DNA from 3 places in the Bradyrhizobium sp. CCBAU 25338 genome. Region 1 is predicted to be linked to each of the others. Evidence: riboswitches for the same ligand, from Rfam matches in the RefSeq annotation. Region 1 holds a riboswitch; each other region holds the start of a gene.
The links. Region 1 has a riboswitch for cobalamin ahead of metE (5-methyltetrahydropteroyltriglutamate--homocysteine S-methyltransferase). Riboswitches for the same ligand answer to the same signal wherever they lie in the genome.
Positions count from the first base shown of each region.

Region 2: another riboswitch for cobalamin. It lies ahead of ACM42_RS01015 (TonB-dependent receptor); the one in region 1 lies ahead of metE (5-methyltetrahydropteroyltriglutamate--homocysteine S-methyltransferase).
Region 3: another riboswitch for cobalamin. It lies ahead of ACM42_RS01035 (energy-coupling factor ABC transporter permease); the one in region 1 lies ahead of metE (5-methyltetrahydropteroyltriglutamate--homocysteine S-methyltransferase).

Region 1 covers NZ_LFKY01000002.1:49,482-51,678, reverse strand. The annotation lists gene ACM42_RS01870 (nodulate formation efficiency C protein) at 1-113, opposite strand, end outside; cobalamin riboswitch at 899-1,101, shown strand; gene metE (5-methyltetrahydropteroyltriglutamate--homocysteine S-methyltransferase) at 1,202-2,197, shown strand, end outside.
Region 2 covers NZ_LFKY01000001.1:234,812-237,008, forward strand. The annotation lists gene ACM42_RS01015 (TonB-dependent receptor) at 1-918, opposite strand, end outside; cobalamin riboswitch at 1,036-1,238, opposite strand; gene ACM42_RS01020 (histidine phosphatase family protein) at 1,311-1,883, shown strand; gene cobT (nicotinate-nucleotide--dimethylbenzimidazole phosphoribosyltransferase) at 1,890-2,197, opposite strand, start outside.
Region 3 covers NZ_LFKY01000001.1:237,856-240,052, forward strand. The annotation lists gene cobF (precorrin-6A synthase (deacetylating)) at 1-658, opposite strand, end outside; gene ACM42_RS01035 (energy-coupling factor ABC transporter permease) at 705-1,382, opposite strand; cobalamin riboswitch at 1,420-1,638, opposite strand; gene cobA (uroporphyrinogen-III C-methyltransferase) at 1,684-2,197, opposite strand, start outside.

The DNA of each region.
Region 1 (2,197 bases):
ACCATCGAAACATTGGAGATGATTTGTTCGATCGTCTCACCATTTTGCGCTCGCCAAGTTGACTTGAGTCGTTCGACAATGGGGCTGTCGCTGGCGCGAATATTGGTGCTCATGGCAGCCGGCCAGGCGAGGCAGATTAGAAATCCGCCCAGGCAAAGCCATGGCGCTGCTCTTCCAGACATTCTCTTCATAACCCTCAGCCTATCGCGTTTCATCCAGACATCTTTCAAAGCGGGCAACCTTGAACCTGCTATGAGCGAGCGCAAGAAATGTCCCGAGATGCTAGGGGGCACCGCTCTCCCGCGCCAGCAGGCGCTCCCCTCTATGTCACGCGCCGCTGACTTCCCTCGCCAGCGACAGCGTCAATTGGCTGAGCTGGACATGCCCAGCAGGAGGAGATTGGGCATGCCGAGCGATTGCATTCTTCGTGCCAGGCAATAGACAGAAATTTCCACGATTTCTGTGTCCCTCTTGTCGACTTTCCGACCTGCGCCCGTTTCGATGTCTTCATTCAGTGTATCCGCCGCAGCTGTTGTATCCTTGTGCCTTGGCCTATTCGATGTAGATCCTTTAGTCCGAAAACAGCTGGCCAACGGAGGTGCTGGGCGAGCCTCTGGAAATCGGAAGCCGCATCGCCAGTATTCTGCGCGAAACAGCGGTACTCCCCGCCGGCAAGCTGCTTCTGTCCCTTTCATCGGTCTGGCGCGCCGCATCGCCTCGACGCACCTCCGATGCTCATTGAGACATCTGACAAAGACATGTCTGATTACTGCATCTCTGATTGGAGAATGTCTCTAGATGGTGGTGAATCATACACATGCACGCTCATTCGCCTAGCAAATGTCGCAGATTGGCTTGGCACACAATCTGAGAGGTTGACGGAAGAGTTCTCCTGCCGATAATCCACGGCCGTCGAGGTTCTCCGGTGCCCATTTAATCCGGAGCTAAGAGGGAAGCCGGTGCGAATGCCGGCGCTGCCCCCGCAACTGTAAGCGGCGAGCCGCTGTCCAACGATGTCACTGAAGCCTCCAAGGCTTCGGGAAGGCCGGACAGCAGCGATGACCAGCAAGCCAGGAGACCTGCCCCGACAAAATATTGGTCCACGGGCGGGGTGTCTCGGTGGTGCGCCAAGCAGCCGTCGCACGCGCGACTCCCCTGCCTGCGTCCGCCATGGCCTCTGTCCCCAACAGGGGTTGATGCTATGTCTCTTCGCTCTCTTCCAATCGCTACGCTCGGAACGCCACGCATCGGTCCAAGGCGTGAGCTCAAACTCGCTCTCGAAAGCTACTGGGCCGGAAAGATCAGCGAACAGCAGTTGCACGAGGACGCATCCGGCCTGCGCGCAGCGAACTGGGCTCGTCAGAAATCTCTCGGCGTCACTATCATTCCGTCGAACGACTTCTCGCTGTATGATCAGGTGCTCGATACAAGTGTCATGGTTGGGGCCATCCCGGAGATCTACGCCTCGAAAGGAGAATCCGTTTCGCTCAAGACGTACTTCGCCATGGCCCGCGGATCACAATGCGACGACCAGGATGCGAGTTGCGGTCAGAGCCCACGGGGATCTGGCGCACCCGCGCAGGGAATGACCAAGTGGTTCGACACCAACTACCACTACATGACTCCCGAGTTCTACAGGGGACAAGCGTTCAGACTGTGCTCTCGCAAACCCATTGAAGAGTACGAGGAAGCAAAGGCTCTTGGCTTTCAGACCCGCCCGGTCCTGATCGGGCCGGTCACATTCTTGAAGCTCGGCAAGAGTGCCGATAGCGCGTTCCAGCCCCTCTCCCTTTTGGATGATCTGATACCGGTCTATATCGACGTTCTGCATGAATTGGCCGAACGAGGGGCTAGTTGGGTTCAGCTTGACGAGCCCTGCCTGGCCCTTGATCTCGATGAGGCGGCGCGAAAATCTTTGCTACATGCCTATAACCGGTTCGCAAAGGAGGGACCGGCCATCAAGATCATGGTTGCCAGCTATTTCGGCGCGCTAGGCGACAATCTAAATACTGCCTTGAACCTGCGAGTTTCCGGTCTGCACCTCGATCTTGTTCGAGCGCCAGAGCTATTGGATCAAATCATTGCTGAGGGCCGAAGAGATCTCATCATGTCGCTCGGTGTGATCGACGGCCGGAACATATGGCGCTCGAACTTGTCGTCGCTCCGTCAGCGGCTGGATCCAGCGATTGCGAAGCTC
Region 2 (2,197 bases), on a different contig from region 1:
CGCGCCCCAATAGGCCTTGGAGCGATCCTCGCGGTACTCGATCGCGCCCCAGATCTTGAGGCTGTCGGAGATGCGGTAATTGAGCTGGCCGGACGTGCCGAACGTCTTGACGTTGGTGTCGTCGGCAAAACCGTTGAGGGCGGAGCGGAAGATGTCAAAGCGATAGTCGAGGCCCTGCACATTGGTGCTGCCGCCCGAGCCGTAGTGCGCGCGGAATGAGTTGAGCGAGTCCCAGGAAAACTCGGCTTCGTTCCGGATCGGTCCGGTGTGCGGCTGCTTGGTGACGAAGTTGATGGCCCCGCCAGCGGCGCCCTCGCCCGACATCAGCGAGGCCGGGCCTTTGACGAACTCCACGGCCTCCAGATTGGCGGTGTCGGTGATCCGCGAGGTCATGTTCTGCGGACCGATCTTGATGCCGTTGTAGAGCGTATTGATCTGGCTGTTGGTGAAGCCACGCATGGAAAACGCCGCGGGCTCGGCCGGATTGTCCCCGGAGGTGACGCCGACGGCACCCTGCGCCACCTCTGAGACCGTTCGATAACCCTGCTCGCGCATGGTCTCGGCGGAGATCACCTCGACCGTCGCGGGCGTTTCGCGCACCGTCAGGCCGAGCCGCGAGGCGCTTTCGGCCACGACATTGCTGTTGAGCGGCGTCTGCGCTGGCGCGGCCGGCGCGCTGGGCTTGGGCGGAGCCGATGCGGTCGCTGGCCGGCGTGCAGCTGCACGGCGCGCGCGCTGCGCTTCACGGTTGGCCGGCTTGGCCTGCCTGCCGGCTTCAGCAGGCGAGACCTCGACCGGCGGCAGGGGTTCGCGGACCTGCTGCGCCAGGGCGGCAGGCATATCGGCGATGACGAACGACGTGAACGCAGCAGAGGCGAGCAGGAAGCGGCTCGGCCGTAAGATACAGGTGGAAGACACGATACGAAACCTCGGTATGACGTCAGTGGCACGTCACAGCGAACGAGGTCCCATCTGTTGGCCTTTCGGGCCGTCCGATGAAGCCGAATGTCTGTACTCCCCGACCGACATCTTCGCGTGTGACCACGGCTGACGGCAGGTCTCCTGGCTCGCGGGTCGTGACCGCTTCGTCGCCTTCCCGGGACCGAGGACCCAGTGGCTTGTGACGAAGGATTCACCGCTTACAGTTGCGGGGGCAGCCGCGGCATTGGGGACAAGTTTCCCCGCACCGCATTCCCTTTTCATTCCCTCTCGGGGAAACCGTCGCGATCATCTAGGATTACCATCGTGACAGAGTCAATGCGCCAGTTGCGGCGTTGTGGCCACAGCGACCAACTTCCCTGGAGATGAGCATGGAAGGCGAGACCTTCCTCTGGCTGATACGGCATGCGACCATCGCGGGCGTGGCGGGGACGATCCATGCTGCTGATGCGCGGGCGGATCTCGGCGATCACGCAGCACTGGTGGCTCTGCGGCAGCATTTGCCGCCGGATGCCACCACCTATGCCAGTCCGTCGCGGCGTACGGTCGAGACCGCGCGCGCACTGCGGCTCGAACCGGAATTGGTCAGCGAATTCCGCGAGCAGGATTTCGGCGACTGGACCGGCTGCCGGCATGACGAGCTCGCCGCGACCGGTGGCGAGACTTACGCGCAGTTCTGGCACGATCCGGCGCACGGACGGCCGCCGAACGGCGAAAGCTTTGCGGATCAGATCGCCCGCGTCCGGCTGGGTCTGTCGCGGATCGGGGCCGGATCGGCAACGCTCGTCGTGCATTCCGGCACCATCCGCGCCGCGCTCTGCATCGCACTGGACCTGACGCCGCAGGCCGCCTTGCGCTTCGTGATCGATCCGCTGTCGCTGACCCGGATCGACCGCCTCGCGGCGGGCTGGCGTGTCGTCTCCGTCAACCAGCGCGTGGCTTGAGCCGCATCAGGCCGGGCGATCCGGCACGTTGGCCTGCGCGAAGGTCGTCATACTGTTGTGAAGCGCGCAGGCCAATCGGACCAGCGGCAGCGCGATGGCCGCGCCCGATCCCTCGCCGAGCCTGAGATCGAGGCTGATCAGCGGCTGAACGTTCAGCGCGCGCAACACCAGCCGATGCCCCTGCTCCGCCGATTGATGCGAGGCGAGCTGGAACGGCTGGCAGGACGGATTGAGACGCGCCGCCGCCAGGGCCGCGACGGACACGATGAAGCCGTCGATCAACACGGGAATACGGGCTTGCGCGGCCGCAATGA
Region 3 (2,197 bases), on a different contig from region 1:
CGGCGAGTGCGCCGGACATGATGATCTGGTCGGGCATGCCGAGATAGGCACCCCACCAGATATGCAAACGCTCTGGATCGAGCGACTGGAACGCCGTGCCGCCGTCGAGCATCACCACCACGGTATCGACACCTTGCGGCCAGCCACCTTCGCGCAGACGGCGGCCTGTCGTGACCAGGAACGGCTCGCCGATGTCGTTGAGCGGCAGCGCATGCGCCGCACACAGCGCCTGGATCGAGGTGATGCCGGGCACGACTTCGATCTTCGGCAACGGATTCAATCGCCGTGCAATGCGCAGCGAGGAGTCGTAGAGCGACGGATCGCCCCAGATCAGCAGCGCAACCTTGCCGTCACCTTCGAGATGCCTCGCGATCGTCTGCGACCAGGTCGCGGCAACCGCATCGTGCCAATCGTCTACACCCTTGCGGTAATCAGCTTCACCGGCGTCGCGCACGGGAAGGTCGAATTCGGCGATGGCTGTCTTGTCGCTGGTGAGCACGTCCGCGCAGATCGTTCGCCGGAGATCTGCGAGATCGGACTTCGCAGCCCCCTTGCGCGGGATCAGGACGAGATCGGCCGCGTTGATGGCAGCGATCGCGGCGCGTGTGAGCTGCTCGGGATCGCCGCAACCGATGCCTATCAGGGAGAGCGTGAGCATCGCGAGCGCGACGGGCGGCCGCAACGGCCGCCCGTTCGCTTGTCTCTCAGGCCGCGTTGTGCAGGCGCGGAGTGACGAGGCCGGGCGCGGTGACGCCGCGCAGCGACTTCGCCAGCGCCAGCACTGCGAGATCGGCGAGCGGCTCGATCACGATGACCAGCGCGTAGGAGGCCGCGAAGGTCGCGATGTTGGCGAGATTGCTCATGGCAAAACCGGAGCCGTAGAGCGCCCAGAACGCCACCCAGGCGACAACACCCGCTTGATAAGTCGTCGACAGCGCCAGCGCCTGACCGTACTTCAGATCGACATAGGCGGTGTTACGCGAAATGATGCGCGTGGCGATGGCCTGGATCGCGAACAGCGGCACCAGCAGCGTGGTGACGTTCATGCCGTATTGCGGCAGGTCAGCGGGCTCGAACAACAGACCCTGGAGCAGCAGGCCAAATGCGAGGCCGAAGGCGGCGGGCGCAGCACCAAAGAGCAGGAACAAGGTCGAGCCGAGGATGAAGTGCACTTCGGAGACGCCGACCGGGAAGTGCGGCAGGACCTGGAAGAAGGTGAAGACGAGGCCCGTGGTGGCGAGCGTGCGCGCCGCGAACGAGCCGACGCCCTGCGCGCGGACGGTTTCGGCCGCCAGCTTCAGCGCAACGCCGCCTGCGGCGATGCCGGTTGCGTAGCTCAATACGAGCTTGGCGCCCGTGACGATTCCCGGTTCGATATGCATGGCTCAATTCCTTCCTGCCGTCACACCCGACGGCCTTGGTCTCAAAACGTGCAGGGCCGGTCTCCTGGCTCGCGGTTCACTGGGTTCTCCGGCCTTCCCGGACCTTGCGGCCCAGTGGCGATTCGGAGCCCCTCACCGCTTACAGTCGCGGGGGCGGCTGGGGTTTCGGGCGCCGCAACTGGGTCCGCCCACCCCCATTCCCGATTATGCTCCGGCGCTTTGCGCCGCGTCGAGCACCATGCCCCTCCTGTGTGCGCCTTTCGCGAGCCGGGCGTCAAGAGGCGAAGGGCGACCGCCGCCGTCATGACGGATAATCCCCTGCCAGCGCGCCGAACAGGATCACGGCCGCCGTGGACGCGGCGCCGCCCCGCGCAAGCTGCTCGGCGAGCTCGGCAATGGTGGTGCGGACCAGCCGCTCGTCGGGACGGCCGAGGGATTCGGCAAACAGCGCGGGCGTGTTTGCGGCGAGGCCGTGTGCGATCAACTTCGCGGCAAGCGCCGGAAAGGTACGCCGGCCCATATAGACCACGGTCGTGGCCTCGGGATCGGCCAGCGCCGCCCAGTTCAGGTTGGACGGCAGCTCGCCGCTGACATCGGCACCCGTAATGAACTGCACCCGGCGGGAGGTATGCCGACGGGTCAGGGGAATGCCGGCCTGGGCGGCGGCGACACAGGCGGATGTGACGCCGGGAACGATCTCATAGCCGATGCCGGCTTCGCGCAGCGTTTCCAGCTCTTCCTCGAGCCGGCCGAAAATGCCGGCATCGCCAGACTTGAGCCGCACCACGCGCGCGCCTGTCGCGGCATAGTCGACC